DNA from 2 places in the Pedococcus aerophilus genome. Region 2 is predicted to be linked to the other one. Evidence: predicted binding sites of a transcription regulator. Region 2 holds the regulator's gene; the other holds the start of a gene.

Region 1 (15,034 bases), on a different contig from region 2:
GGTGACCGCCTCGAGGCCGCGGGGGGCCTCGCCGGTGTAGCGGGCGCTGGGGCGGATCAGGCGACCGGTCTTCTTCTGCTCGAGGATGTGCGCCGACCAGCCGGCCGAGCGGGCACAGCTGAACATCGGGGTGAACATCGACGCCGGGACCTCGGCGAAGTCGAGCAGCACCGCCGCCCAGAACTCGACGTTGGTCTCCAGGACACGGTCGGGACGGCGTTCGCGCAGCTCGGTCAGGGCGGCCTGCTCCAGCGCCGCGGCGGCCTCGAAGCGCGGGGCGTCGAGCCGCTTGCAGGTGGCGCGGAGCACGCGGGCGCGCGGGTCCTCGGCACGGTAGACGCGGTGGCCGAAGCCCATCAGGCGCTCGCCACGGTCCAGGACGCCCTTGACGTACGCCTGCGCGTCGCCGGTCTCCTCGACTCCCTCGAGCATGTGCAGCACGCGCGAGGGCGCACCACCGTGCAGCGGACCCGACATCGCGCCGACGGCGCCGGACAGGCACGCGGCGACGTCGGCGCCGGTGGAGGCGATCACGCGCGCAGTGAAGGTGGAGGCGTTCATGCCGTGCTCGGCGGCGCTGACCCAGTAGGCGTCGACGGCCTCGGTGTGGCGGGGGTCGGGCTCGCCGCGCCAGCGGATCATGAACCGCTCGACGATCGTCCTGCCCTCGTCGACCTGCGCCTGGGGCACCATCGGGCGACCCTGGCCGCGGGCGGACTGCGCCACGAACGACAGCGCCATGACCGAGGAACGGGCCAGCTGGTCGCGGGCCTCCTCGGGCTCGATGTCGAGCAGCGGCTTGAACCCCCACAGCGGTGCGAGCTGGGCCAGGGCCGACTGCACGTCGACGCGGACGTCACCCGAGTGCACCGGCAGCGGGAACGGCTCGGCCGGCGGCAGCCCGCGCTCGAACGAGTTGTCGACGAGCAGCCCCCACACCTGCCCGAAGCTCACGCGGCCGACGAGGTCCTCGATGTCGACGCCGCGGTACCGCAGCGAGCCGCCCTCCTTGTCGGGTTCGGCGATCTCGGACTCGAAGGCGATGACACCCTCGAGGCCGGGCTTGAAGTCGTTGTCGGACATCGGGGTCCCCGATCTGTTCGTCATCGTTGGCGATGGTCAGGTGTGCGTCGACCCGGGTGCTGGCTCCGGGCGCCGGTCAGGCGGGGACGGTCAGCGGGTCGGCTCGGCACATTCTGCACCGTCAGCGCCATCCGCCACCATGGACCCATGCTGCTTCCGGACGAGGACTTCGACGGCGAGACGTTCACGGGCGACCTCAGCGGGGGGTCCGCGGAGAACGCGCGCTTCCTCGAGTGCGTCTTCGAGGACGCGGACCTCGCGGGCCTGCGTGCCTCCCGGGCACGGTTCAGCGAGTGTGCGCTCACGGGGGTGCGCGGCGCCGGCGTGGACCTCTCGGAGACCTCCTGGCAGGACTGCACCGTCCGTGGGGCGCGGCTCGGCGCCGTGCAGCTGTATGGCGCGGAGCTGCGCCGGGTGCGCTTCGAGGGCTGCAAGATCGAGTTCCTCAACCTGCGCGGCGCCAAGCTGTGGGACGTGCAGTTCGTCGACTGCCAGCTCGTCGAACCCGATCTCGCGGAGGCGCAGCTGACCCGCGTCGAGGTCGACGGCGGACGCGTCATCGCGCCGGAGTTCTCCCGGGCGCGGCTGAAGGACGTCGACCTCAGCTCGTCGGTCGTCAGCGCCCCCCGCGGTGTGGCCGGCATGGCGGGCGCGACGATCTCACGGCTTCAGCTCATCGACCTCGCCGAGGCGTTCGCCGTCGAGCTGAACCTGACCATCGCCGACTGACCGTCGCCTGGTCGCCGCGTGACCATCGCCGACCGACGAGCCGGCGTCAGTTCTTCGAGCGGCGCTTGTCCCGCACCGACAACGTCTGCTTGCCCTCGTCGCGGATCTCGAACAGCTCGATCGCCTTGAGCAGCTTGATGAGCGAGCCGTAGCCGTAGTTGCGCGAGTCGAACGACGACTGGTTGGAGATGTACTGGCCGAGCGTGCTGACCCGCGCCCACCCGAGGTCGTCCGCGGCACTCTCGACGGCGTTGCGCAGCAGGGCGACGAGGCGGGCGTCCTGCTTCAGCTCGGCCGGACCCTTGCGCCCGGGTGCGCTGGTCTTCGCAGCTGCCTCGGCGGCCTTGGCCGCGGCGGCGCTCGCGGCCTTCTTCCGTGCGGTGGTCCGTTTCGCCGTCGTGGACGTCGTCGCACCGCTGCCAGCGGCGGCCTCGGCCGAGGCGTCGGCGGAACCGTCGGCGGGGGACTCGGCAGGCGCCTCGACGGCCGGCTCGACGACGTCGTCCACGGGCGGGGTCAGCTGGTCCAGCAGCAGGAACCTTGTGCAGGCCGTCTGGAACGGCTCGGGCGTCTTCGCCTCGCCGAACCCGTAGACCTGGGCGCCCTTGGCCCTCAGGTGCATCACCAGCGGCGTGAAGTCGGCGTCGCTCGACACGATCCCGAACGCGTCCGGGTGGTCGTTGTAGAGCAACGCCATTGCGTCGACGACCATCGCCATGTCGCTGGCGTTCTTGCCGCGGCTGTAGTCGAACTGCTGCATCGGCTGGATCGCGTTGGTGTGCAGGATCTCGGTCCACGGCCGCAGCCCCGGCTTGGTCCAGTTGCCGTACGCCCGGCGGATGCTCGTCTCCCCGAGCTTCGACAGCTCGCTGAGGACGAGGTCGAGCTTCTTGGCGGAGGAGTTGTCCGCATCGATGAGCAGGGCGATCCGCGGGCGTGGGTCCATGCCGTGACGCTACGCCCTGAACCCCCGCGCAGCCCCGCGCCGACGCGGCATACAGTCCATCGGGTGCCGCTGCTCCTCGACCTCGCCCCGTTGCGGGAGAACGCGCCGTACCGACGCCTCTATGCGGGGTTCACCCTCTCCAACGTCGGCTCGCAGCTGGCCGTGGTCGCCATCGGGCTGCAGGTGTACGACCTGACGGGTTCCACCGCGGCCGTGGGCGTCGTCGGGCTCTGCGCACTGGTGCCGCTGGTCGTCATGGGCCTCTACGGCGGCACGCTCGTCGACCACTACGACCGTCGCGTCGTGGGGTTGGTCGCGCAGAGCGTGGCCTTCGTCGCGAGCATCGCGTGCGCCCTGCAGGCGTGGGTCGGCAACACCCAGGTCTGGGTCCTCTACCTCCTCGTCGCGCTCTGGAACGGTGCCTTCGCCGTCTCCTCACCCGCGCGCAGCTCGATCTACCCGCGCATCCTTCGCCGCGACCAGCTACCTGCAGCCAACGCCCTCTCGGTGTTCGCGATGAACGCCTCGATGACCGTCGGTCCTTTGCTCGCCGGCGTCCTCGTGGACAGCGGAGGCTTCAAGGCGGCGTACACGGTCGACGCCGTCATCACGACCGCAGCCCTCTGGGGACTGGCCAAGCTGCCCGCGCTGCCGCCCGAGCCCGGGGAGGAGGGGGTGGCTCCGTCGAAGCCCGGACTGCGTTCTGTCCTCGACGGATTCGCGTTCCTCGCGACCCGTCCCAACGTGCGCATGACGTTCGTCGCCGACATCGCGGCCATGCTCCTCGCCCAGCCGCGGGTGCTCTTCCCTGCCGCAGGAGCGGTGATCTTCGGCGGCGGCGCCAAGACCGTGGGCGCCCTCAGCGCCGCGGCAGCGGTGGGCGGGATCGTCGCGATGTTCTTCTCCGGACGCCTCGGCCACGTCCGACGGCAAGGCCTGGCGATCATGGTGTCGATCGTCGGGTGGGGGTTCGCCATCGCCGGGTTCGGCGCCGCGATGCTGGCCGCCGGTGACGTGCTCAGCCGTGGGACGGCACTGTGGTTCGGACTGGTCGCGATGGCGGTCGCCGGGGCGTCCGACTCCGTGAGCGCGGTGTTCCGCACGACGATCCTGCAGTCCGCGACGCCGGACCACCTGCGCGGCAGGCTGCAGGGCGTGTTCATCGTCGTCGTCGCCGGTGGCCCACGCCTGGGTGAGATGGCCGGAGGCTTCCTGTCCACCGGAGTCGGTGAGGCGTGGACGGCCGTGATCGGCGGTATGGCGTGCGTGCTCGCCATCGTCGTCCTCGCCCGCCTGCAACCCGGCTTCCTGCGCTACGACGCCCGCCACCCCACGCCCTAGTCGAGTGCGGTCAGGCACCCGACGGCCGACGGAGGACCCGCCGGCAACCGGCGAACGACCAGTCGGCGACCGGCCGACGATCAGGTCAGCGGTGGCCGGCCGCAGCTGAGCACGGGGCCACGCCTCAAGGGCGGAGGTTGGTCGTCGGCTGGTCGCCACCGACCGCGCGACCTCCTGGGTCGGCGGCCGCCGCCTGAACCGGGAAGGTCGTCTCGGCAAGCGGTCAGGCGACGACGTTGCGCCGGGCCAGCGCGCGGCGGCGGACGTCCTCGGGGTCCTGCATGGCCCAGCGGACCGTGGCCGTCGCCAAGCCGCCGATCGGACGCCCGACGAAGCGCTCGGTGACGGGCAGCCAGGGCAGCCGCAGCGGCATACGGGCCCAACGGGGGAGCATCGCCACGGCGCCTGCGGCGAGCGCGCTGTAGCCGGCGCGGGCCGCGAGCGGCAGGGGCGGGTGGACGAGCAGGAACCGTGCGGCTTCCCGTGCCGCCTCGGTGGACTCGAGCTCGGGACGGTAGTCCTCGATGGTCTGGCGCAGTGCCGCGACGGTCCGCGGCGGGTCGATGACGCCGAGCGCCTCGGCCACGATGCAGCTCTGCTCGACGTACCGGTCTGCCTCGGCGTCCGTCAGCGGGGTGACGGCGTACCGCTGGTAGGCGGTGAGGAAGCTGTCGGCCTCGGTGACGTGCACCCACTTGAGGAGATGAGGGTCGCTGGCGGAGTAGGGGCGGCCGTCGGGGGCCTTGCCGCGCACCCGCTCGTGGATGCCGCGGATCTTCGTGATCAGGGCCTCGGCGTCCTCGATGGTGCCGAACGTCGTCGTCGCCAGGAACTCGCTCGTGCGCTGGAGCCGGCCCCACGGGTCTCCCTTGTAGCCGGAGTGCCCGGCCACGCCGGCCATCGCCAACGGGTGCAGCGACTGCAGGAGCAGTGCGCGGATGCCGGCGGGGAACATCGACGCGTCGGCGTGGACGCGCCAGATCGGGTCTTCTGGGGTGAACCAGCGCGGGCCCTCGGCGCCCCAGATGCGCTCGGCCTTCACCTGGGCGTCGTTGCCGGCGACCTTGGAGCGCAACGCGTTCGCGAGCTGCTTGCGTGCCCCGGCGCTCAGGGCTCCGGCGCCACCGGTGATCGGGTCGAGGAGGGCCACCTCAGCGCACGCCGCGGCGACGCGGGATCTGCTTGAGGCGCTCGGCAGGAGTGGGCAGGTCGGCGGGGCGCACCCGCGTCGACAGGTCGCTGTTGGCGATGAGCTCGGGGATCGGCGTCGTCGTGGTGGGGTGCGCGGCGATCGGGTCCTCGCCCGAGAACACCACCCACACGGCCTCACCGTGGTCGGCGCGCGGGTCGAACGTCTTGAGCACCGACCCGTCGCGGACCGTCCCGGCGTGCTCGATGGCGCGTCGCTTGGCCTTCTGCCGGTCCAGGACCTTCTGGGCCGCCGCCATCGCGGGCTCCTTGGCCTGTTGGGCGAGCACGACGGCGTGGGGGCCGTACTTCACACCCCACCGGATCATGCTGCCGACGGCCTTGCCTTTGCCTGGCATCGTGCCTCCCTGTCGCTGCGGTCTGCTCCTCACCCTAATCTCGGACCATGACAGATGCGCGGCGCGTGGACTACAGCGGCGATGGGCTCTCCGAGGACCAGGTCGCTGCCACGCCCTGGCAGCAGGCCCGCCTGTGGGTCGACGAGGCGATCGCCCGGTCGGAGGCGCAGGGCGACGTGCCCGAGCCGACGGCCCTGTCCGTCGCGACCGTCGACGCCGACGGGCAGCCCAACGTCCGCACCGTCCTCATGCGCTTCTTCGACGACCGGGGGCCGGGGTTCGTCACCGCGACCGTCTCGGCCAAGGGGCAGGAGATCGCTGCCACCGGTGGCATCGCCGCGGCCCTGACGTGGCCGTCGATGTTCCGCGCGATCCGCTTCCGCGGCCGGGCCCAAGAGCTCGACCGCGAGGAGATCGAGGGCTACTTCTTCACCCGCCCGTGGGCCTCGCGCATCTCGGCATGGGCCTCCCAGCAGTCCCAGCCCGTCGGCAGCCGGGCCGGCCTCGAGTCCGCCTACGACCGGTATGCAGCGCAGTTCCCCGACCACGGGAACGCCCACGACGTCCCCGTCCCCGACTTCTGGGGCGGCTGGCGCGTGCACTGCGACGAGGTCGAGTTCTGGGGTGGCCGCCGCAACCGGTTGCACGACCGGCTCGTCTTCACCCGCACCGGCGAGGGGACGCTCGACGACCCCGCGAGCTGGAGCCTGTCCCGCCGCCAACCCTGAGCGAGAAGACGGTCCCTCGCCCGGACGACCGGATCGACAGTCAGGTCATGCTTTTCCGGCCGAGGCCCGGTGCTCGCGGTCGTTCTCGTCCTCCCCGTCGACGTCCTCCTCGACCTCGTCCTCGCCGTTGCCCGAGTTGGCGCCCTCGCTCGGTTCGCGCTCCTTGCGGCGCAGGAGGAACGAGCTCAGCGCAAGGACGATGATCGTCCCGGTCAGCAGGGCCATCAGCCGCACGGTGTCGGCGAACTCGGGCTTGCCGAGCAGGTCCGGCGCCTTGACCGACAGGACGACGATCTCCTTGATCGAGGCGATGATGCCGACGAGCAGGAACGGCTCGGCCACGAGCTCGCGGCGTGACAGCGTCGTGCGCACTGCGAACAACAGCTCCACGACGATGAACACGAGCAGCAGCAGGTCGAGGATCTCGGCCGACACGTCGACGACGCTGCCGCCGCCGAGGTCGCTGAACGACAGGGCCGTCTTGACGATGATCACCCCGGCGATGGCGAAGAGGATGAGGGCGACCGCCAGGTAGATGACGTTCTCGACCTTCTCGATCAGCCGCTCGATCCACTCGTTCATGGCCCCATCGTGGCGGACCGGTGTCGACTCGGCACCCCGGTCGGCACGAACGGGTCGCGCGGGGAGTGCTGCTCCACGAGGTGTCCGCATGGCGGGATGGCCGTTGATGGATCCTGAGACGTCGGCACACTTGTGAAACGAATCACACGCGCACGCCAAGGACGTCGTTCGCGCGGTCCACGTTCCCGACCGCCGAAGTCACCGAAGTCCAGGAGCTCCATGGCCACCGCCATCCACCCCGTCGTCGCCGAGGTCACCGCCCGGGTGACCGCCCGCAGCAACGCCAGCCGCACGGCATACCTGCAGCGCCTCTCGCGCGCGGCGTCCGAGCTGAGCCTGCGTCCCGCCCGCACCGACCTCGGGTGCTCCAACCTCGCCCACGCCGTAGCGGCGTGCGGCGGGAGCGACCGCACCACCATGGCCGCCGACACCGGGGTCAGCCTCGGCATCGTCACGTCCTACAACGACATGCTCTCCGCGCACGCGCCGTTCGAGCACTACCCGCAGGCGATGAAGCAGACCGCTCGCGAGGTCGGCGCCGTGGCCCGCGTCGCTGGTGGCGTGCCTGCCATGTGCGACGGCATCACCCAGGGCCGCGCCGGCATGGAGCTCAGCCTGTTCAGCCGCGACGTCATCGCGATGTCGACGGCGATCGCCCTGTCGCACGACGTGTTCGACGGCGTCCTCATGCTCGGTGTCTGCGACAAGATCGTGCCCGGCCTCGTCGCCGGCGCCCTGTCGTTCGGCCACCTCCCGACCGCGCTCGTGCCCGCCGGCCCGATGGCGAGCGGCCGTTCCAACGCCGACAAGGCCGAGACCCGGAAGGCCTATGCCGCGGGCGAGGCCGGGCGCGACGAGCTCCTCGCGAGCGAGGTCGCGTCGTACCACTCGCCGGGCACGTGCACGTTCTACGGCACCGCCAACTCCAACCAGATGCTCATGGACGTCATGGGCCTGCACCTCCCGGGTGCGGCCTTCGTCCACCCCGACGACCCGGTGCGCGAGGCCCTCACCGACGCCACCACGCGCCGCGTCGCCGAGATCGCCGCGTCCGAGCAGCCCTACGGCATCGGCCAGGTCGTCGACGAGAAGTCGGTCGTCAACGGTGTGGTCGCCCTGCTCGCCACGGGCGGTTCGACCAACCACACGATGCACCTGATCTCGATGGCCGCGGCGGCCGGCGTGGACCTGACGTGGGAGGACTTCGACGACCTGTCGGCGGTCATCCCCTCGGTCGCCCGCATCTACCCCAACGGTCCCGCCGACGTGAACCACTTCCACGCCGCCGGTGGCACGCCGTACCTCGTCCGCACGCTCCTCGACGCGGGCCTGCTGCACGAGGACGTCCTCACCCTCGCCGGACCGGGGCTGCGCCACTACACGCGCAAGCCCGAGGTCGTCGACGGTGCGCTGACGTTCGTCGACGCCCCTGCCGAGTCGCTCGACCCCGCTGTCCTGCGTCCGGCGACCGACCCGTTCGCCGCCGACGGTGGGCTGCGCGTCCTGCGAGGCACGCTCGGCCACGCGATCATCAAGGTGTCGGCCGTCGCCGACGCCCACAAGGTCGTCGAGGCCCCGGCCCGAGTCTTCACCGACCAGGTCGGCTTCCTCCAGGCGTTCTCGCGCCGCGAGCTCGACCGCGACGTCGTCGTCGTCATCCGCGAGCAGGGCCCGAGCGCGAACGGGATGCCCGAGCTGCACGCCCTCACCCCCTCCCTCGGTGTCCTCCAGAAGCGCGGCCACGCCGTCGCCCTGGTCACCGACGGCAGGATGAGCGGAGCGTCCGGGGCGATCCCGGCAGCCATCCACGTGACGCCGGAATCCGTGCACGCAGGCCCGATCTCGAAGATCCAGGACGGCGACGTGATCCGTGTCGACGCCCGCACCGGTCGCCTCGACGTGCTCGTCGACGAGGACGATTTCATGGCGCGCCTGCCCGCCCAGCGGGTCGGCGAGGAAGGTGTGGGTACGGGGCGTGAGCTGTTCGCCCCGATGCGCGCCGCCGTGGGCCGCGCCGACGAGGGTGCCCACGTCTTCGCGAGCCTGGGCCGCGCCCACGACCACACCACTGCCACCGTGACCTCCGAGGAGACCCGATGACCGTCCCGACCGCCGCACGGACCGGGTCCGCTCCCGTGGCCAAGCCCGTGATCTCCAGCGAGGCCGACATCCTCGACCTGGCGCCGGTCATCCCCGTCGTCGTCGTCGATTCCGTCGAGCAGGCCGTGCCGCTCGCGCGGGCGCTGCTGCGCGGCGGCATACCGGTCATCGAGCTGACGCTGCGCAGCGCAGCCGGGCTCGGTGCCATCGAGGCAGTGGCCTCGGAGGTCGAGGGCATGGTCGTCGGCGCCGGCACCGTGGTGACCCCCGAGCAGGTCCGGCAGGTGCAGGACGCCGGTGCCCAGTTCATCGTGACGCCGGGTTCGCCGCCGCGTCTCCTCGAGGCAGCGCTGGCCTCCGGCCTGCCGCTGCTCGCGGGGGCCGGCACGCTCACCGAGATGCTCACCCTGGCTGAGGCCGGGCTCGAGGCCATGAAGTTCTTCCCCGCCGAGGCCAGTGGTGGACGCCCCTACCTGTCCGCGGTCTCCGGGCCGTGCCCGCAGCTGCGGTTCTGCCCCACCGGGGGCATCACGCGCGAGACCGCCGCCGACTGGCTGGCGCTGCCCAATGTGGGCTGCGTCGGCGGTTCGTGGCTGACCCCCAAGGACGCCGTCGTCGGCGGCGACTGGGCGCGCATCGAGCAGCTGGCGGCCGAGGCTGCCACACTGCGGGCCTAGGGGACGGGCCGCTCAGCGGCAACCGGGCGCTTCGCGGCGCCCCACGGACAGGTGGGCGGTGGCCTCGTCGGGGGACTTGAGGCCGCCGTCCACCGCTGTGTCCGGGCAGCACCTCCGGACACCTCTGAGCACCTCTGGCCACTCTGAGCACCTCTGGGCATGGAACAGCCCGCGGGCCCTGCCTCGCCGAAATCCAGCGGCTCAGCATGTGCAGGGGACGACTTGCACGGCCCACGGGCTGCGGTGAACTGCTTGGGATTGCGCACGTTGCGCCGTCGAAGCAGTCGACGTTGCGCACCTAGCGCGCAGTCACCTCACGCGTCCAATAAGAAATCAATTCCTGGACCACCTCCCTTCCGTGTACCTCGACGCTAAATCGGTTCGGCGTCGACCGCAACGGGTTTAGGACACTGTCCAGATCGTGGCCGTCAGGCGGTGGTGACGACCTCGTCGTAGCCGAGCCGCGGAAGACGGTCGAACCACGCGTCGGGGCCCGGGCGGCCGATGTTGACGACCATGAACGCGCGGTGCTTGCCGTCGGGGAAGAACTCGCGGGTCACGCCGTCGGCGTCGAAGCCCGTCATCGGGCCTGCGGCCAGACCCGCGGCGCGCACGCCGATGATGAAGTAGGCGGCTTGGAGCGCGGCATTGAGGTCGGCCGTGGTGCGGCGGTTGGCGTCGTCGGCGGCCAGCATGTCGCGAGCGCCGGGGAAGACGGGGAAGACCGTGGGCAGCTCGTCGTGGAAGTCGTCGTCGGCGGCGAGGACGGCGACCAGCGGGGCGGTCGAGGTCTTCGGCTTGTTGTTGCCACCCATGTGCTCGACCAGGCGGCCACGGGCCTCGGGGGAGCGGACCAGGACGATGCGCAGGGGCTGGTTGTTCATCGCGGTGGGACCCCACTTGATGAGCTCGTAGATGGCGCGCACCTGCTCGTCGGTGACGGGCTCGTCGCTGAAGGAGTTGGCGCTGCGGGCCTCGCGGAAGAGCAGGTCGGCGGCCTCGGGGGTGAGCTCGAGCCGGTCGGCGAACTGGGCCTCGAGCTCGGTCAGCTCGGTCAGGTCATCGTGGGTCTGGGTCATGAGAAGTTGAACCATCAACTTGATGGTTGCATTCCCCAACCTCGTCGGTGCAGGTCAGACCCGCGTCGGGGCCGGTTCCGGGGTGCGGTCCTGGTGCTGGCACTGCACGGTGCAGGACCGGGTCGGGGGACCTGTGGGCCGTCCGCCGGTGGGCTCCGGGGGGTGCGGGGTGAGGGGGTCGAGCGGGACGAGGGGCTCCGGTGCCGGGGTGGGCCGGTCGGTGCCGCCAGGTGCCCCAGTGCTGCTGGTGCCGCCCGACAGGCTCGGCGGGGGCGAGGTCGTGCCGACCGGCGTGCCGACCTCCTCGTCGTCGGGAAACGGGACCCGGGTCCATGAGCCGGACGCAGACCGGACGGCCAGCCCGGCCGCACGCAGGGCCACCGCGACGACAGGACCATCGGGGGTGTCGGCCACCGCGACGTCGGTCACGTCGAACACCGCTGCCTCGTCGCACTTCTCGCCGAGTTCCGCCACGACCTCCTCGCGGTAGCGCTTGCCCGGCGCGTAGTCACGGGCCCAGGTGCGACCCCCGTCGGTGCTCGCCTCCACCAGCACGCGACCCCTCGTGGGCAGGCGCCAGCACCGTTCGCGCTGCGCGCGCGAGCAGGCCTGCGTGACGGTCGTGCCGAAGGGGTCACGGTAGGTGCCCTCGGCCCCCTCCACGCGCTCGCGGTCCTCTGGCGTGAGGTCCACCAGGGCTCCGCCCTGGACGGTCTGCTCGCGGTGGTCGGCCTTGACGACGAAGTCCTCCGTCCAGCCGAGCGGGCTCGTGGCCAGCCGTCCGGACACCGCGGTGACCGCACGGACCTCGGGGTGCTCCATGCAGGCCGAGGTGGCGGCGGTGCCCAGGACGGCGCCGGGGAGGACGAGGGCGCCGACGGCCAGGGTGGCGCGACGACGCAGGTCCGGGCCGGGTGCTCGCGCCCACCGCGCCGTGGCGAGGGCGACGAGCAGGACCGGCAGGGCGAGCAGATCGGTCGCGTCGGCGCGGACGAAGGACGGCGTGATGATCGACCACGCCGCCGACGCCGTGGCCGCACCGGCGTCGCTCGTCTTGGTCGCGGTGAACCCGAGTGCCACGGCGGCGACCGCCCAGCGGTCGGGGCGGCGCACCATACGCAAGGGGGACATGGCCAGGGCGATCAGGGGCGGGGCGACGAGCAGCCCGGCCACGTCGCTGACCTTGCCGGTGACCGGACCCGGCCACTGGTGCTTCCACACGTGGTCGTTGAGGACGAGCACGACGAGGGCCAGGACGGTCGGCGGGGCACCCAGCCACCGCAACGCCGTCCGGGCTCGCGCGCCCCGCTCCCCGCCAGGTCCCCCGTGCATGCCGCAGAGCATGGCGGCTCGTCCGCCGGCGCGGGTCACGTCCCGGAGAACTGCTCGTCACGGTTGGGGCGCGACGAGGTCACGGCCCGGTCGCGGCGACTGGGTCAGGCGGGGCTGGCGATGCTGTCGGCGGCGACGGGCTGCCGCTGCCTCGGGCGGATCTCGGGGCCGTCCCACGGGCACCCGCACGAGCCGCGCCGCACCACCTGGGTGGGCAGGATCTGCGGGGCGACGTCACGGGTACGGCCCTGGATGCGTTCGTGCAGGCGGATGGCCGCCCACCGGCCCAGGCCGTGGGTCGGCTGCTTGACGGTGGTCAGGCCGGGGTCGACGTAGCGCGAGGCCATGATGTCGTCGAACCCGACGATCGCGAGATCGCGCGGCACGACCACACCGCGACGGGACAGCAGCGTCATCGTCGCCAGCGCGAGCTCGTCGTTCGCGCAGACCAGGGCGTCGACACCGCCCGGATCGTCCATCAGGGTCTGGACGATCTCGAGGGCCGAGGACTCCTCGAACCACACGCGCATCGGTGGCCTCGCCTCCTCGAGACCCGCGGACGACAGGGCGGTGACGAACCCGTCGTAGCGCTCGCTGATGTCGTGCGACGTCTCGGGGTCCCCGACGAAGACCAGCTTGCGGCGACCGTGCTCGAGCAGGTGGGTGGTCAGCTCCTCGGCGCTCTCGCGGTTCTCCACGACGACGGTGTCGCAGCCCTCGATCGGCGCGTGGGCGAGGACGACGGTCGGCGTCTTGGTCGCCAGCGTCCGGATGATCGAGTCGCTCGCGGTGCCGTGGGTGAGGACCAGGCCGTCGACCCGGGCGAGCAGCGTGCGCAGGGTCGTGTCGAGGTCGGCGAGGCCGGCAGCCAGGACGACCACGACGGACTGGCCGTACTGCGCCGCCGTGGACTCGTAGCCCGCGAGCAGCTCGGCGAAGTACGGACCGGTGAGCCCGGGGAGCACCAGCCCATGGGCCTCGTGGCGCTTGACGTCCAAGGTGCGGGCGGCGCGCAGCGGCACGTAGTCGAGCTCCTCGACGGCACGCAGGACCTTCTGGCGGGTGAGGGGGGACGAGCGGGCCGACCCCTGCAGCACCCGGGAGACGGTGGCGATGCTGACCCCGGCCCGCTCGGCCACCGTGTAGATCGTCACCGGCCGGTCGTCGGCCTCGACGCTCACCGGGGGGCCCTGTCCATGGGGAGCATCCTTGCTGGCGCGCCCGTCATGGACAAGCAGGCGGCGCCGCCCCGGACGCTCAGGACACGGTGGTCGCCTGCTCGAACGGGTTGGGTATGGCGTCGAGCAGGGTCTGCGTGTACGCGTCCCTCGGGTTCCGGATCACGTCGAGGGCGTGGCCCTGCTCGACGACGACGCCGTTGGAGAGCACGAGGATCTCGTCCGCGAGGAGGCGGGCGCTGAGCAGGTCGTGGGTGATGTAGAGGACCCCGATGTCGTGCGCGGTGACGAGCTCCTGGAGCAGCTCGAGCACCTCGGCGCGGATGGAGACGTCGAGGCTCGAGATGGGCTCGTCCGCGACGATGAGCTCCGGGTTGGCCGCCAGGGCGCGGGCGATGACCACGCGCTGGCGCTGGCCACCGGACAGCTCGTGCGGGTAGCGGTCGAGGAACCGGTTGCTCGGCGTGAGCGCCACGGTCTCCATTAGCTCACCGGCGACCTTGTCGGCCTCCTGCGCCGACAGCCCGCGGTGGTTCCGCAGCGGCCGGGTCAGCGTGTAGCGCAGCGTGAGTGCCGGGTTCAGCGAGCTGTAGGGGTCCTGGAACACCATCTGCACGTGCTTGCGGTAGTCGCGCAGCTGGCGGGTGCGCAGCTTCTCCACCGCGATGGTGCCCTCGGAGCCCGTGAAGCGGATCGTCCCGCGGGTGGGCTTGTCGACGCCGGTGATCATGCGGGCGAGCGTCGTCTTGCCGCTTCCGCTCTGGCCGACCAGCGCGGTGACCTCGCCCTTGCGCAGGGAGAACGACACGTCGTCGACGGCCAGGGTCTGCTGCTTCTTGAGGCCGCGTCGGCGCTCGAAGACCTTGGTCACCGAGTCGACCTCGAGGAACACCTCACCGCGCAGGGCGCGCTCGGTGTCCTCGGCGGTCTTGACGAACTCCGGCCCGGCGAACCGTGAGGTGCGCTCCGGCAGTCCCTCGGGCTTGTCCTGCGACGGTCCGCGCTGGAGGTGCGCAACGTGGCAGGCCACCCGCCCACCCGCGAGGGGCAGCAGCTGGGGCTCGTCGGTGGTGCAGCGCTCGATGGCCTCCGGGCAGCGCGCCGCGAACCGGCAGCCGCTGATGGGCCGCGTGAGGTCCGGCGGTCGACCGGGGATGTAGGTGACCCGCACCGTGTCGGCCCTGGGGTTGCTGTAGGAGCCGAGCAGTCCCTTGGAGTAGGGGTGCAGCGGGTCGCTCACCAGGGTGGTAGCTGCCTGCTGCTCGACGAGCTGCCCCGCGTACATCACGAAGATGCGGTCGGAGAGCTCCATGACGGTGCCGATGTCGTGGCTGATGAACAGCACGGCGAAGCCCTGCTCCTTCTGGAGCCGGCGGACCGCCTCGAGGATGGAGCGCTGGACGACGACGTCCAGCCCGGTCGTGGGCTCGTCGAGCAGGACGAAGCGCGGCCGGTTGCACAGGGCGAGGGCGAGGTTGATGCGCTGCTTCATGCCGCCGGACAGCTCGTGCGGGTACGCGCTCATGAACTTCTCGTCGATCATGACCATCTCGAAGAGCTCACGGACGCGGGCGGTGACGGCGTCACCGCGCAGGTCGCTGTGCTCCTCGATGGCGTCACGGAACTGCGCCTCGACCCGCATGACGGGGTTGAGCGAGTTCATGCTGCTCTGGAACACGGTGGCGATGTCGCGCCAGCGACGCTTCCGCAGA
Region 2 (15,034 bases):
GTAGAAGACGACGGTCGCACCGCGAAAACGCATGGTGCCCAACGCATATCCCGACAAGATCGACAGCACGAGGCTGACGACGACCACCGTCGTGGAGACGAGCAGGCTGGTCCGCAGGTAGCTGCCGAAGCGTCCGATGTCCCACGCCTGCGCGAAGTTGCCGGGGTGCAGCCCGAGGACCCCACCCGACGTCACCCCGCCGGCGGCGTCGTCGGGGCCGAGGGCGGCACCGAGGACCGTCAGGATCGGGGTCAGCGCGAAGACCGCGAAGGCGATGAGGATGACGTAGTTGCCGGTCCGTTCGGCGCGCGAGACCCTCATCGCTCGTCCCTCTCCGCGATGCGGGTGATGGCGAACGAGATCGCGAAGATGATGAGCGTCAGCACCACGGCGATGGCTGCGGCCGAGCCGACCTTGCCCTGCTGGAAGGCGCGGTTGTAGACCTCGAACGACGGCACGGAGGTGCTCGTCCCCGGGCCGCCACGGGTGGTGACGTAGACGAGGTCGAAGGTGCGCAGCGCTGCGATCACGGTGAGCGTCAACGCGACCGAGATCTCGCCCCGCACCGACGGCAGCGTCACCGCGAAGAACTCCCGGAAGGGTCCGGCGCCGTCGAGGCGGGCGGCCTCGTACAGCTCACCGGGGATGCGCCCCATACCGGCGAGGAGCAGCACCGTCACCAGGCCGATCTCGAACCACGTCCCGATGAACCCGACCGCAGGCAGTGCGGCCGTGTAGTCGCCCAGCCAGCCACGGGTGAGGGAGTCGAGGCCGACCGCGCCGAGCAGGTCGTTGACGGTGCCGTCGGGGGCGTACATCCGGCGCCAGGCCACCGCGATGACGACCATCGCGACGACCTGGGGCAGGAACACCACCGTGCGGAAGAACCCGAGCCCACGGACCTTGGCGCGGTTGAGGATCGCGGCCAGCCCGAGCCCGATGACCGTGGGCACGACGGCGTAGAACACCATGAGCACCAGCGCGTGGCCGAACGACGCCCTCAGCGCAGGGTCGGTGACGACGTCGGCGTAGTTGTCCAACCCGGCCCACGTGGCCAGGGTGTTCCCGTTCCAGTCGTAGAACGAGATCTGGACCGCACGGCCGAGGGGGTAGAGCAGGAACGCGGCGTACACCGCGAACGCGGGGAGCAGGTAGAGCCAGGCGATGTTGCGGGGTTCGCCGGGCGGGCCCGAGGGGTTCGCCATCCTCAGCCGTTCGAGGCCACGAACTCGCTGTAGTCCTTCTCGACGGTGTCGAGGAACTTGTCCGGCGTCGCCTTCTTCGCGAGCAGGTCCTGCAGCGAGGCGCCGAGGGTGTCGGCCATGGTCGGCGTGGCGTAGTCGAGGTAGGGGACGAGCGAGTCGTCCTCGACCGCGGTGCCGAAGGCCGAGAAGACGTCCTTGCCCAGCGCGTTGCCGGCGGTCTGGTCGGCGGTGTCGGCGATGGGCAGGTTGTCGTTCTTGGCCAGCACGCCCATGGCGTCCTTGCTCGTGATGAAGTCGATGTAGGCGGCAGCGGCGTCGGGGTGCTTGCTCTTGCTGGAGACGGCCCACGGGATGCCCGTGCCACCGGTGGCGACCGGGGTGCTCCCGGCGGCCGGCGGGAGTGTGAAGGTCACCTTGTCGCCCATGGCCTTGCCGAGGTCGGCCTGGAGCCAGGTGCCGGCGATGAGGTACGCGCCCTTGCCCTTGCTGAAGGCCTGCCACGCCGGGTCGTAGCCGAGGCCGTTGACGTCCTTGGCGAAGTAGCCCTTGTCCACCCAGTCGACCAGCGTCTGCGCGGCCTTCTCGTTCTCCGGGGTCTTCCACGAGCCGCCCTTCTGGCCGAAGCCGAGGGTGCGGATCGCGTCGGGCTGGGCGTTCTGCGCCTGCACCGTGCCGAAGACGTGGATGGCCGGCCACTTGTCGAGGTTGCCCAGGACGAGCGGCTGCTCGCCCGCCGACTTGATCGCGCCGAGGCTGGACTCGAAGTCGGCCCAGGTCTTCGGGACCTCGTTGACGCCCGCCTTCTTGAGGATGTCGGTGTTGGCGTAGACGCCCACGACCTCGCCGACCTGCGGCAGGCCGTAGAGGTTGCCGTCACCGAAGGTCTTGCCGTCCTGGCTGTAGGAGGAGTACTTGCGCACCGACTCGGGGTAGCGCTTGTCCCAGCCGTAGGCCGTGGAGTACTTGTCGAGCGCGAGCAGCTGGCCGGCCTGGACGAACGAACCCATGTCAGGGCGGCCGTTGTTGGCCTGGAAGACGTCGGGCGGGGTGTTGCCCGACAGTGCCAGCTTGAGCGTCGTCTTGAGGTCGTCGAAGGACCGCGTCACCCGCTTGATCTTGATGTTCGGGTACTTCGCCTGGAACTCCTTGTTGAGCTCCTCGATCTGCGCCGCCTGGCCGCCGCGGACCTCCTGGTCCCAGATGGTCAGCGTGACGTCACCGAGCTTCGAGGCGTCGGTCGAGACCTGGCCCGTGGGGGTGGTGCCCGAGGTGTCGGCGTTCGAGCCCGGCGTGCAGGCCGCGAGCGCGGCGGCACCGACGAGACCGGCGGTGGCCAGCAGGATCGTGGGGCGGTTCCTCATGGACGTTCTCCTTGATCGGTGTGGCGCGGGGCCGGTGGTGCTGGGCGAGGTGGGGTTCGGGGTGCGGTGCGAGGGATCGTGCGAGGGGTGGTGCAGGGTCGGGCGGCTCACGGATAGCCCTCCACGTCGACGTGGCGGGCGATGGTGGCGGTGGCCCGGCGACCGGCACCCAGGGGGATCGCCGGGACGAGGTCGTCGAGGAAGCCGTACCGGCGCAGCAGCGACTGGTGGTAGGAGCTAGCGTCGGACGAGGCCCGGCGCTGCGTCCACCAGTCGGCGATGTCGCCCCAGCCGGGCGCGGCCAGGCTGCCGCCGAACTGCTGCACCGACAACGAGGAGCAGAGCGCCGCGAAGGCGAGGCGTTGCTGCAGCGGCCACCCGGCGAGCGTTCCGAGGACGATCGAGGCGCCGAAGACGTCGCCGGCACCGGTGGGGTCCATCGCGGGGACGCGCAGCGCGGGGACCACGGCTTCCTCGCCGGTGGCGGAGTCGATGGCCAGGGCGCCGGACTCGCCGTTGGTGACGACCGCGAGCGGCACGTGGTCGGCGAGCGCGTAGAGCGCCTCGTGGGGGGTGCTGGTCCGGGTGTAGGCCATCGCCTCCCCGGCGTTGGGCAGGAAGCCGTGGCAGACCGCGAGCTGGTCGAGGACCTCGCGGGACCAGCGGCCGCTGGGGTCCCAGCCCACGTCGGCGAAGACGAGGGAGCCGGCGGCCTGCGCCTGCTGGACCCAGGTCGGCTCGGACTCGCCCAGGAGCGGGCGCTGCTCGGAGAGCTCCACCATGACGGCGCGGGTGGGCGGCGGGGTGCCGATGAGCTCGGACGGGCCGAGCGGCGGGGCGTGGCCGTGGCTGACCATCCCGCGGTCCCGGTTGACCGCCATCGAGACGGTGACCGGCGAGTGCCAGCCCTCGAAGCGCTGCGACCGGCTCAGGTCGACGTGCTCGTTGTCGGCGAGGGTCTCCCAGCAGAAGTCGCCGTAGGCGTCGTCGCCGAAGGCGGCGGCGAGCGAGGTGCGCAGCCCGAGGCGTCGGGCGGCGACGGCGAGGTTCGCGATGCCGCCGGGGCACGACCCCATGCCGTCGGCCCACACCTCCTGGCCGTCCTCGGGGAGGGCGTCGAGCCCGGTGAAGATGATGTCGAGGAAGACGGTCCCCCAGATGAGGACGTCGAGCTCTGGGGTGCCGGGGGTGCGCAGTGCCGCGAGCGGGTCGTAGACCTGCTCCTCGGGGCTCCCTGCCGGGGTGGGCAGTGCGTCGGGCACCTGCGGGCTCCTGTTCGTCGGTGGGCCTGCTGGCCAGAATGCCCTGTTGGTCCGGGCGAGACAAGCAAGAACGATCACAATTCTTCAGCGTTGTGCATGTCGCTGCGCGGAAGTGATTGTTATGTTGCCTCCATGCGGGTCACCCGGCAACGCTCGATCGTCGAGCGGCTGCACTCCCACGGCCTCGCCTCCACGGAGGAGCTGGCCGCACTCTGCGACGTCAGCCTGGCCACCGTCCGACGCGACCTCATCGAGCTCGAGACCGCCGGAGCGCTGCGCCGCGTCCACGGCGGTGCGGTGCTCGACGGCACCGGCGACTCCCCCGAGACCGACGCCGACGCCGTGCGCGGGTTCGCCGAGGTGGCCGCGAGCGACGCGGAGGACAAGCGGGCCGTCGCCGCCCGGGCCGCGACGATGGTGGCCGACGGCGACTGCGTCATCCTCGACATCGGCACGACGACCATGATGCTGGCCAAGGAGCTGCGCGGCCGACCGGTCACCGTCGTCACGGCGAGCCTGGCCGTCCTCGACGTGCTCCGCGACGACACCGCCGTCGAGCTCGTCCTCCTCGGCGGCATCGTCCGGCGGACCTACCACTCGCTCGTCGGCGCCCTCACCGAGGACGCCCTGCGCCAGGTCCGCGCGAACTGCGCGTTCCTCGGTGCCAGCGGCGTTGCCGCCGACGGCACGGTCCTGGACACCACCCTCGTCGAGGTGCCGGTCAAGCGTGCCCTGCTCGCCACCTCCCAGCGGTCGGTGCTGCTCGTCGACCGCCACAAGTTCCCCGGCACCGGCGCCCTGCGCGTCTGCGGACTCGACGAGTTCGACGCCGTCATCACCACCACCGGGGCCCACGGCCCCACCCTCGACGCCGCTCGCGCGGCAGGCACGGAGGTCCACGTCGTATGAGGCTCGCGATCCTGGGTGGCGGGGGGTTCCGGACGCCGTTGGTCTACGGGGCCCTGCTCACCGACCACCACGACCAGCGGGTCGACGAGGTCCGCCTGCACGACGTCGACGAGTCGCGGCTCGAGGCGATCGGCCGGGTCCTGACCCAGATGGGCGCCGACCACGACGCCCCGCCGTCGGTGCTGACGACCACCGACCTCGACGAGGCGCTCGAGGGCGCCGACTTCGTCTTCTCGGCGATCCGCGTCGGTGGCCTCGAGGGGCGCACCGCCGACGAGCGCGTCGCCCTCGACCTCGGGCTGCTCGGCCAGGAGACGACCGGGCCCGGCGGTCTGTCGTTCGGCCTGCGGACCCTCCCTGTCGCCCGCCACGTCGCCGAGCGCGTGCGTGCGGTCGCGCCCGATGCCTGGGTCATCAACTTCACCAACCCCGCCGGCATGATCACCGAGGCCATGCAGCAGGTCCTCGGCGACCGGGTCGTCGGCATCTGCGACTCCCCCATCGGCCTGGGGCGACGCGCCGCGGCGACCCTTGGCCTGGACCCGCTGACGACGACCGTCGACTACGTCGGCCTCAACCACCTCGGCTGGCTCCGGGGCGTGCACTCCGCCGGCGAGGACGTCCTGCCCCGCCTGCTCGCGGACGACGCGCTGCTCGGCTCCATGGAGGAGGGTCAGCTCTTCGGCCTCGACTGGATCCGGACGCTGGGAGCCATCCCCAACGAGTACCTCTACTACTACTACTTCACCCGTGACGCCGTGGCCTCGATCCGGGGCGCCGAGCAGACCCGCGGCGAGTACCTCCTGGACCAGCAGCGCAGCTTCTACGCCGCCATGGCCGCCTCACCCCCCGACGCACTCGGCGAGTGGGACCGCGTCCGCATGGAGCGCAACGCGACGTACATGAAGGAGGCGCGGGACGAGGGCGAGGAGCGCGACGAGCACGACGTCCAGGGCGGCGGCTACGAAGGCGTGGCCCTCGCGATCATGGCCGCCATCTCCCGCGGGGAGCCCGCGTCGCTGATCCTCAACGTCCGCAACCGTGGCGCGGTCCGCGGGGTTCCGGAGGACGCCGTCGTCGAGGTGCCGTGCACGGTCGACGCCGACGGCCCGAAGCCGTTGCCCGTCAGCGCCCTGACGCCGCACCAGCTCGGCCTCGTCCTCCAGGTCAAGGGCGTCGAGCGGCTCACCATCTCGGCGTCGGCGACCGGGGACGAGCGCGAGGCCGTCGAAGCGTTCGCCCTGCACCCGCTGGTCGACTCGGTGACGGTGGCGCGCGAGCTCGTGCGCGGCTACCGGGCGCGCATCCCGGCCGTCGACGCGGTCTTCACCCGCCCCTGAGCCCGTGCCGCCGGGTCACCGGTCGACGTCCCCCCTGCCGTCGACCGGTGTCCCGGCTGCGTGGTCAGAGCAGGGCGGCCGCGTCGAACGCGAAGTAGGTCAGGATGATCTGCGCGCCGGCGCGACGGATGCCGAGCAGCGACTCCATCATCACCCGCTCGCGGTCGATCCAGCCGTTCTGGGCAGCAGCGACGATCTGGCTGTACTCGCCCGAGATCTGGTACGCCGCAACAGGAACCGGCGACATGGCTGCAGCTGCGGCGACGATGTCGAGGTGCGGCCCGGCCGGCTTCACCATGACGATGTCGGCGCCCTCGGCGATGTCGAGCTCGAGCTCGCGCAGCGACTCCGTGGCGTTGGCCGGGTCCTGCTGGTAGGTCGCGCGGTCACCCTGGAGCGAGGACTGCACTGCCTCGCGGAACGGCCCGTAGAGGCCGGAAGTGTACTTCGCCGAGTAGGCGAGGATGACCGTGTCGGTGAAGCCCTCCGCGTCGAGCGCGTCGCGGACGAACGCCACCTGGCCGTCCATCATCCCGGAGAGGCCGAGCACCTCGGCACCGGCGCGGGCCTGGGCGAGGCCCATCGCGGCATACCGCTCCAGGGTCGCGTCGTTGTCCACGCGACCGTCGTCGGTCAGGACGCCGCAGTGGCCGTGATCGGTGAACTCGTCGAGGCACAGGTCGGCCATGACGACGAGCCGGTCACCCACTGCGTCGGCGACGGCGCGCAGCGCGACGTTGAGGATGCCCTCAGGGTCGTCGGCACCGGAGCCGACCGCGTCCTTGTGCTCGGGGACGCCGAACAGCATCAGCCCGCCCAGCCCCGCCTCGACGGCGCGGTGCGCCTCGGCGACGAGCGACTCGACGGTGTGCTGGACGACTCCGGGCATGGCCGAGATCTCGACCGGCTCGGTGATGCCCTCGCGGACGAACACGGGCAGGACCAGCTCGGCCGGGTGGAGGCGGGTCTCGGCGACCAGCCGGCGCACGGCCGGGGACTGCCGCAGCCGGCGGGGTCGGATCACCGGCCCCGCCGGGAAGCGTGCGTCAGCCACGCCGGTCACTTGGCCCGACGGCGCGAGGCGGCCTTCTTGGCACTCGGTCGCACCACGGCCTCGCCGGCCTCGGCAGCTGCCGCGGCCAGGCCCAGGCCGTAGTCGGCGAGGGCGTCGACCAGCGAGTCCGAGGACGCCTCCGGTGCGAGGACGTCGACCCGCAGGCCGTGCTCCTCGGCCGCCTTGGCGGTCGCCGGGCCGATGCAGGCGATGACCGTCGACGGGTGCGGCTTGCCGGCGATGCCGACGAGGTTGCGGACCGTCGAGGACGAGGTGAAGACCGCGGCGTCGAACTGCCCGCCCTTGATGGCCTCGCGGATCTCTGCAGCCGGAGGGGCTGCACGGACGGTGCGGTAGGCCGTCACGTCGTCGACCTCCCAGCCCATCTCGACCAGTCCGGCGACGAGGGTGTCGGTCGCGATGTCGGCGCGGGGCAGGAAGACCCGGTTGATCGGGTCGAGCACCTCGTCGAACGGCGGCCAGTCGGCGAGCAGGCCGTTGGCCGACTTCTCGCCGGACGGCACGAGGTCCGGGACGATGCCCCACTCGCGCAGCGCGTCGGCCGTGACGCCACCCACGGCGGCGACCTTGAGCCCGGCGAACGCGCGGGCGTCGAGCCCGAACTCCTCGAACTTCTCGCGCACCGCCTTGACGGCGTTGACCGAGGTGAAGCCGATCCACTCGTAGCGGCCGGTGACCAGGCCCTTGACCGCGCGCTCCATCTGCTGGGGCGTGCGCGGCGGCTCGACGCTGATCGTCGGGACGACCTCGGCGGTGGCGCCGTAGGACTCCAGGCGCGAGATCGTCGAGCCCGACTGCTCCTTGGTGCGCGGGACGAGGACGTTCCAGCCGAACAGCGGCTTGGTCTCGAACCACGACAGCTGCTCGCGCAGCGCCACCGTGGAGCCGACGACCGCGAGGGCCGGGAACTCGACCGTCTTCATGACCTTGGCGACCTCGCCCAGGGTCGTGACGCGCGTCGACTGGCGGATCGTCGTGCCGCGCTCGGTCAGGGCGACCGGGCTGGACTCCGACCGACCGGCGGCGAGCAGCTTGCCGAGTGCCGTCGTGAGGTCGTCCGGCGCACCGAGGAGCACCACGGTGACCGACTCCGTCGCAGAGGCGGACCAGTCGACCGAGCGGTCGTTCGCGGCGATGACGTGCACGGCCGGGGAGCTGCTCGAGGTGAGCGGGATGCCGGCATAGGCCGGGACGGCCGAGACGGCGCTGACGCCGGGGACGATGTCGAACCCGATGCCGGCCTTCTGGCAGGCCAGGGCCTCCTCGGCCAGGCCGTTGAAGGTGCCCGGGTCGCCGTCCATGAGGCGGACGACCAGTCCACCGTTGGCGGCCTTGGCCGCCTTGACGACGAGCTTGGCGCGCATGGCGTGGGTCAGCGGCTGGCCGTGGTCGCCGTGTCCGGCGTCGACGACCTCGACACCCTCGGGGCAGTAACGGGCGACGACCTCCTCGCGGGCGACCTGGTCGATGACGACGACGTCGGCCTTGGCGAGGAACTCCACCGAACGCACGGTCATGAGGCCGGCGTCGCCGGGACCGGCGCCGACGAAGGCGACGCGACCTGCCGGGCGGGAGTTCTGGCGGGGGGTCTTGGTGGTGGGCTCTGTCGAGCGCGTGGGGCTCACGTGGCACGCTCCGTGCTGTCGTTTTCTGGGCGGCGGTCGGGGGCGGCGAGCGGAGGTGCTCCGTTCGCCCCGGGTGGGTCGGGGGGCCAGCTGTGGCCGGACGCGCGGGGGCGCGTGGCCGACTGGTCCCCGGCGGGAGCCGGTGGTCGTTCCTCGGGCTCGCCGAGCACGTCGGCACCGTCCTTGAGCAGGACGGCAGCCAGGCGGTGGCCGAGGGAGGGGGCGTCGGTGACGGGTCCGACGAGCGAGCGGCGCAGGTCCACGGAGCCGTCGACCGACCCGACGAAGGCACGCAGCGACAGCTCGAGGCCGTCCTCGCCCTCCACCACCTCGGCGAGGGCGCCGACGGGCGCGGAGCAGCCGGCCTCCAGCGCGGCGAGGACGGCGCGCTCGGCGGTCACGCAGGCACGGGTGTCGGCGTCGTCGAGGACGGCGAGCGCGGCTCGCGTGGTCTCGTCGTCCGCGCGGCACTCGACGGCCAGGGCGCCCTGCCCGGGGGCGGGCAGCATCTGGAGGGGGTCGATGGACTCGGTGGCGTCGTCGAGCCGGCCGAGCCGCGCCAGGCCGGCGCGGGCCAGGACCACGGCGTCGAGGGAGCCGTCGTGGACCATGGCGATGCGGGTGTCGACGTTGCCGCGGATGTCCTTGAAGGACAAGCCCATCCCGAGCGCGGCCAGCTGGGCGACGCGACGCGGGGACCCGGTGCCGACGACGGCGCCCTCCCCCAGCTCGCCGAGCGTGCGCCCGTCGGTGGCGACGAGCACGTCGCGCGGGTCCTCGCGGACGGGCACGGCGGCGATGGTCAGCCCCGGCTCGGGCGCGGTGGGCAGGTCCTTGAGCGAGTGGACGGCGAAGTCCACCTCGCCGGCGAGCAGGGCGCGGCGCAGGGCAGCCGCGAAGACGCCCGTCCCGCCGAGGCTAGACAACGACGCGGTCGAGGTGTCGCCCTCGGTGACGATGGTGACCAGGTCGACGGTGTGGCCCTGGGCGCGCAGCTGGTCGGCCACCCAGGAGGACTGGGTCGTGGCGAGGGCGCTGCGGCGGGTGCCCAGGCGCAGGGTCAGCGGCTGTGCCGCCTTGCGGACGGTGGAGTATGCGGTCGCGGCGCTCACGGCATACCTCCCCGCTCCGGGGGCACGGACGCGGTGGCGGCCTCGCCGGGACGCAGGTCGAACAGCTCGCGCAGGGCCTGGGCGTACCCGTCGCCGTGGCCACCCACGGCGAGCTCCTTCACGCGGACCGTCGGGGTGTGCAGCAGCTTCTCGACGATGCGGTGCACGGCGAGCTGGACCTCGGCCCGCTCGGTGTCGTCGAGGTCGGGCAGCCGCTGCTCGAGGCGGGAGAGCTCGCCGGCGACGACGTCGGCGGCGTGCGAGCGCAGCGCGGCGACGGTGGGGGCGACGGTCTCGGCGGCGCGCGACGTGAGGTAGGACGCGACCTCGCCGATGACGAGGTCGGCGACCTGCTGCACCTCGCTGGAGGTCGCACCACCGGACAGGTCTGCGCCCAGGGAGGCGAGGCCGGCGAGGCTGACGCCGTTGAGGGAGTCCACCTCGGGGGCCACGTCGTGCGGCAGGGCGAGGTCGACGTAGGCCTGCGGGCGGCCGGCGCGCAGCACCTGGGCGTCGGCGGCGCCGGCGAGGTCCACGACCACCCCGGTCGACCCGGTGCAGGAGATGACGACGTCGGCGCCGGCCAGCGCGCGGTGGAGCTCGTCGAGCGGGCGGGCCCGGCCGCCGGTGCGCTCGGCGAGGCGGACCGCCTTGGAGAGGGTGCGGTTGACGATCGTCAGCGACCGGGCGCCGCGACGCGCCACGGTCGTCGCGGCGAGCGAGCTCATGCCCCCGGCGCCGACGACCAGGACGTCAAGGCCGGACAGCGAGCCGAGGTCGCGCTCGGCGCGGGCCAGCCCCGCCTCGACGAGCGAGACGCTGACGGCGTCGATGCCGGTCTCGGTGTGGGCACGCTTGCCGACGCGCAGCGCCTGCTGGAAGAGGGTGTTGAGGGAGGGTCCGGCGTGGCCTGCCCGCTGCGCCTCGCGAAGGGAGGTCCGCATCTGCCCGAGGATCTGGGCCTCGCCGACCGCCATCGAGTCGAGCCCGCAGGCGACGGTGAAGGCGTGCGCGATGGCGCGGTCCTCGTAGTGGACGTAGAGGTGCTCGCGCAGCTCGTCGCGGGGCACCCCGGTGACCTCGGTGAGGGCATCGGTGATGTCGGTGACCGCGCCGTGGAAGGTGAGCGACTCGGCATACACCTCGGTGCGGTTGCACGTGGACACCACGGTGACCTCGGAGAGGTTGTCGCGGCCGAACAGGCTCGCGGCCAGCTCGGAACGGCCCGAGGCGTCGAGGGACATCGACTCGAGCAGCGGCAAAGGCGCGGTGTGGTGGGACAGTCCGAGGACTACCAGGCTCATCGGGACACCGCCTTGGCGACGGTGTCGAGCGCACCCTGAGCGGCGAGCGACTTGCGCTGCTCGTGGAAGGCGAGGATCTGCAGCTCGGTGGAGAGGTCGACCTTGCGGACGTCGACGCCCTCGGGGACGACGAGGACGCACGGAGCGAAGTTGAGGATGGAGCGCACCCCGGCGCCGACGAGCTGGTCGCAGACCGACTGGGCCGACGCCGCGGGCGTCGCGATGACGCCGATGGCCAGGCCCTGGTCGGTGACGAGGGAGGGCAGCGCGTCCATGGGCTGCACCGGCAGGCCCGCGATCTCCTGCTCGTGCAGGGCGGTGTCCTGGTCCAGCAGGGCGACGACGCGGAAGCCGCGCGTCGCGAACCCGCTGTAGGCGGCGAGCGCGTGCCCGAGGTTGCCCATGCCGACGATGGCCACGGGCCAGTCCTGGGTGAGGCCGAGCTCGCGGGAGATCTGGTAGGCGAGGTGGTCGACCTCGTAGCCGACACCGCGGACGCCGTAGGAACCGAGGTGCGACAGGTCCTTGCGCAGCTTGGCGCTACGGACTCCCGCGGCAGCCGCCAGCTCCTCGGAGGAGACCGAGGTGATCCCTCGCTCGGCGAAGCCCGTCAGGGCGCGCAGGTACTCCGGCAACCGTGCCACCGTGGCGTCGGGGATGCCCCGACGAGCGCTCGGGTCGGCAGACAACGTCTTCTCCGGCTCCTTCGTGTTGCAGGGTCCGCACCTGGCTGACGCGGGCTGCCTGCATGGCAGATTACGCCTTTGTGAACTGATGCACAAAGTCACAAGCAGCCGTCTCACGGGCGGCGTGAGCCAGGTCACCAGGCCCGCCACGAGCCCGTGACGTCAACCGCGCAGCGCCGCCCGGAGCCGCGCCTCGTCGACCCGCCAGTAGTCGTGCTGGCGCCCGTCCACGAAGGTCACGGGGATCTGCTCGCCGTACTCCGCCATCAGGGCGGGGTCGTCGAGCACCGACTCCTCCCACCACCCGACGCCGAGGTCTGCTGCCACACGGGCGATCACGGCACGCGCGTCGTCGCACAGGTGGCAGCCGGGCTTCCCGAGGAGCCGCACACGAGGCGGCCTGCCGGTCTCGGTCGGGTCGTGGTCGGGCACCGGACCAGCGTATGCGGCCCGGGCCGGCCTGTTACCCCCTGCGGCGACGGCTGTGGGGCTACCCGTCGGTACCTGAGTTCCCGTGCGACGGGGTGCAGGTGCGTCCGGGTGTGGCGCAGGTCTCCTGACAAACGCCTCGATATCGGCAAAACTGTGCCGCCAGGAGGTCTCCCCCATCAGGAATCGCCCACGTCGTCGTGCCGCGGACCCGTTCGCGGTGCTGCGTGCTGCCCTCGCGCCGCCCTCGCCGGCAGCCGTGGGGTTCCCCGTCGGCGACGGGGTCGTTGCTGGGGGTGCGCGACCTGCCGCTGGCGTCCGGGCTCCGGTCGATCACGGGATGGGACCGGCCACCGCGCACTTCCTCGACCAGCTCCGGGTCGTCCTCAGCCTCGCCGGCGACGCCGGCACCATGGATGCCGGACCGGGCGGGTCCGGCACGGGCTCGGCGGCGCGGGCCGGCTTCGGCCCGGGCGAGGCGCCCCAGGACTTCGAGCGGATCAGCGCGCTCGTCGAGCTCGCGCAGCGGGGCGACGCCGAGGCGTTCGGGATGCTCTACGAACGCTACGTCGACGTGGTCTACCGCTACGTCTACGTCCGGGTCGGCGGTCAGCAGCTCGCCGAGGACATCACGTCCGAGACGTTCCTGCGCGCCCTGCGGCGGATGGACTCCTTCTCGTGGCAGGGCCGCGACATCGCAGCCTGGTTCATCACCATCGCCCGCAACCTCATCACCGACAACGCCAAGTCGGCCCGCTTCCGCATGGAGGTCACCACCGCCGACATGCTCGACGCCGACCGCAGCGTCGACGCCCCCGACCAGGAGGTGCTCGACCGGTTGCGCGACGAACGGCTGCTCACGGCGGTGAAGAACCTCAAGCCCGAGCAGGCCGAGTGCGTCGTGCTGCGTTTCCTCCAGGGCCTCACCCTGGCCGAGACGGCCAAGGTCCTCGGCAAGTCCGAGGGGGCGGTCAAGCAGCTCCAGCTGCGCGCCGTGCGGTCGCTGCACCGGGAGCTCGCCGATGCCGAGCTCTGAACCTGCCGTCGTCGTGGCGCGACGCCGCGGTGCGGCCCTCCGGACCGCGCTACCGACCGCCCTCGTCCCCTCGCGTAACTTCCGTCCCGCGACGTCGTTCTCAGCACAGAAGACCGCGACCGAGCTGGGGAGGGAGGTGTCGGCATGCCAGTCCTGAACCGTTCCGCTGACCGTTTCCAGCGCGCCCTCGAGGGAGAGCGCGTCGACGACCCCGGTGTCGTGACGCTGCTCGAGACCAGCCGGCGGCTCGGCGCCACCGGACCCCGGACCCCCGGGCCCGACCCCGACTTCGTGGCGGCCCTGCGCGTGCGCCTCATGGCCGAGGCCGACACGCTCCCCGCGCCCACCGCAGCCGCTGCCCGCGCAGCCACCGCTCGACGAGCCGCCACCCGGGTGACACCGGTGGTCGTGGTCGTCGGCCGGGGTCTGCCGCGAGCTCTCGCAGGCGCCGCGGCCTCTGCCCTGCTCGTCGGCGCCGTCGTCGGCGCCGCCTCCCGCTCGGCCGTCCCCGGTGAGTCGTTGTACCCCGTCAAGGGCTGGCTCGACGGGGTGGCCGTCCGCCTGTCCACCAGCGACTACGAGCGCGGCACGACGTACCTCGGACAGGCCCAGGAGCACATCTCGGACAGCCGGGCGCTGGCTGCCCGCAGCGAGCCCGACAGCCGCGACATCGACACCGCGCTGGGCGCCGCGGCCGAGTCGGTCCTCGGCGGTCAGCGCGCGCTCGACCGCGACTACGCCCGCACCGGCAACCCGCAGGCACTGCTGGCCCTGCGCGACTTCACGACCCGGGCGATCCCCCAGGTCGAGGCGCTCCGCACCGAGGTGCCGCCAGCATCGCTTCCGGCGCTGGGTCGTCTCGAGTCGCTGCTGCGCGAGTCGCAGGTCACCACGTCCCGACGGATCGCGGCCTGTGGCAGCCAGTGCGGCGAGGCTCTGACCACCGGGCTGGGGCCAGCGTCCCTGCCCGACGTCACGACGAGCTCCACGAGTGCGACATCGGGCGCCCCGCGACCCGGCACGGCCTCCGTCCCGGCCACGGCCGGCGGAGGCATCACCGTCCCCGACGCCCCGGTCACCGGTGGCGCAGGAGGCGGGGGCGCAGGGGCAGGCGTGGGCGGCAGCACGCCCACCCCGAGCGTGACGGCCGGGACGAGTGGGGCGACCATCGGGGCCGGCGGCGTCGGCGCGACCTTGTCGACCGGCGGTGCCACCGCCACGCTGCCCACCATCTCGGCCACCGTCCCCGTCCCCTCCGGGACCGTCTCGGTGCCGTTGCCCTCGGCGACCGTCGGCACCGGTGGCGTGACCGCGACCGTGCCCGGTTCGACGCTCGGGCCGGTCACCCTGCCGGGCGCCACCATCAAGCTTCCCTGACCCCAGGGCTGTCAGCCTGTCAGAAGAAGACGGAGCGACGCTGCATGAGCAGCGAGTACAAGGTCTGCTGGATGGTCTCGCGCACCTGGTCGGTGAGGTCGAAGACGAGCATGGGGTCGTCCGCGGCACCGGGCCCGAGGTCGGCGGTCTCCACCGGGCGCCCGAACTCGATGATCCACTTGCTGGGCAGCGGGATCAGCCCGAGCGGGCCGAGCAGCGGCCAGGTCGGCGTGATCGGCGCGTAGGGGGCGCCGAACAGCCGGGCGACGGCCTTCATGTTGCCGATGATCGGGTAGATCTCCTCGGCGCCGAC

The links. The regulator Rex, encoded in region 2, represses fermentation and respiration genes when NADH is low (regulators of the CRP and FNR family bind a similar motif). The targets are predictions, from matches to a motif close to CTTGTGAANNNNTTCACAAG.
Region 1: the regulator Rex is predicted to act here: its motif matches at 7,086-7,105, upstream of edd (phosphogluconate dehydratase).

The regions. Positions count from the first base shown of each region.
Region 1 is NZ_BAAARN010000003.1:38,984-54,017, reverse strand. It holds gene ABD286_RS12250 (citrate synthase 2) at 1-1,107, opposite strand, end outside; gene ABD286_RS12245 (pentapeptide repeat-containing protein) at 1,231-1,812, shown strand; gene ABD286_RS12240 (NYN domain-containing protein) at 1,859-2,758, opposite strand; gene ABD286_RS12235 (MFS transporter) at 2,822-4,099, shown strand; gene ABD286_RS12230 (oxygenase MpaB family protein) at 4,323-5,249, opposite strand; gene ABD286_RS12225 (hypothetical protein) at 5,251-5,646, opposite strand; gene pdxH (pyridoxamine 5'-phosphate oxidase) at 5,694-6,374, shown strand; gene ABD286_RS12215 (phosphate-starvation-inducible PsiE family protein) at 6,420-6,956, opposite strand; gene edd (phosphogluconate dehydratase) at 7,176-9,056, shown strand; gene eda (bifunctional 4-hydroxy-2-oxoglutarate aldolase/2-dehydro-3-deoxy-phosphogluconate aldolase) at 9,053-9,733, shown strand; gene ABD286_RS12200 (malonic semialdehyde reductase) at 10,162-10,827, opposite strand; gene ABD286_RS12195 (hypothetical protein) at 10,867-12,144, opposite strand; gene ABD286_RS12190 (LacI family DNA-binding transcriptional regulator) at 12,249-13,325, opposite strand; gene ABD286_RS12185 (ABC transporter ATP-binding protein) at 13,402-15,034, opposite strand, start outside.
Region 2 is NZ_BAAARN010000001.1:1,594,356-1,609,389, forward strand. It holds gene ABD286_RS07575 (carbohydrate ABC transporter permease) at 1-321, opposite strand, end outside; gene ABD286_RS07580 (carbohydrate ABC transporter permease) at 318-1,205, opposite strand; gene ABD286_RS07585 (extracellular solute-binding protein) at 1,208-2,566, opposite strand; gene ABD286_RS07590 (carbohydrate kinase family protein) at 2,674-3,828, opposite strand; gene ABD286_RS07595 (DeoR/GlpR family DNA-binding transcription regulator) at 3,961-4,737, shown strand; gene ABD286_RS07600 (6-phospho-beta-glucosidase) at 4,734-6,077, shown strand; gene hemB (porphobilinogen synthase) at 6,142-7,131, opposite strand; gene ABD286_RS07610 (bifunctional uroporphyrinogen-III C-methyltransferase/uroporphyrinogen-III synthase) at 7,137-8,777, opposite strand; gene hemC (hydroxymethylbilane synthase) at 8,774-9,889, opposite strand; gene ABD286_RS07620 (glutamyl-tRNA reductase) at 9,886-11,193, opposite strand; gene ABD286_RS07625 (redox-sensing transcriptional repressor Rex) at 11,190-11,882, opposite strand; gene ABD286_RS07630 (glutaredoxin family protein) at 12,042-12,311, opposite strand; gene ABD286_RS07635 (sigma-70 family RNA polymerase sigma factor) at 12,649-13,344, shown strand; gene ABD286_RS07640 (DUF5667 domain-containing protein) at 13,489-14,721, shown strand; gene ABD286_RS07645 (lysophospholipid acyltransferase family protein) at 14,741-15,034, opposite strand, start outside.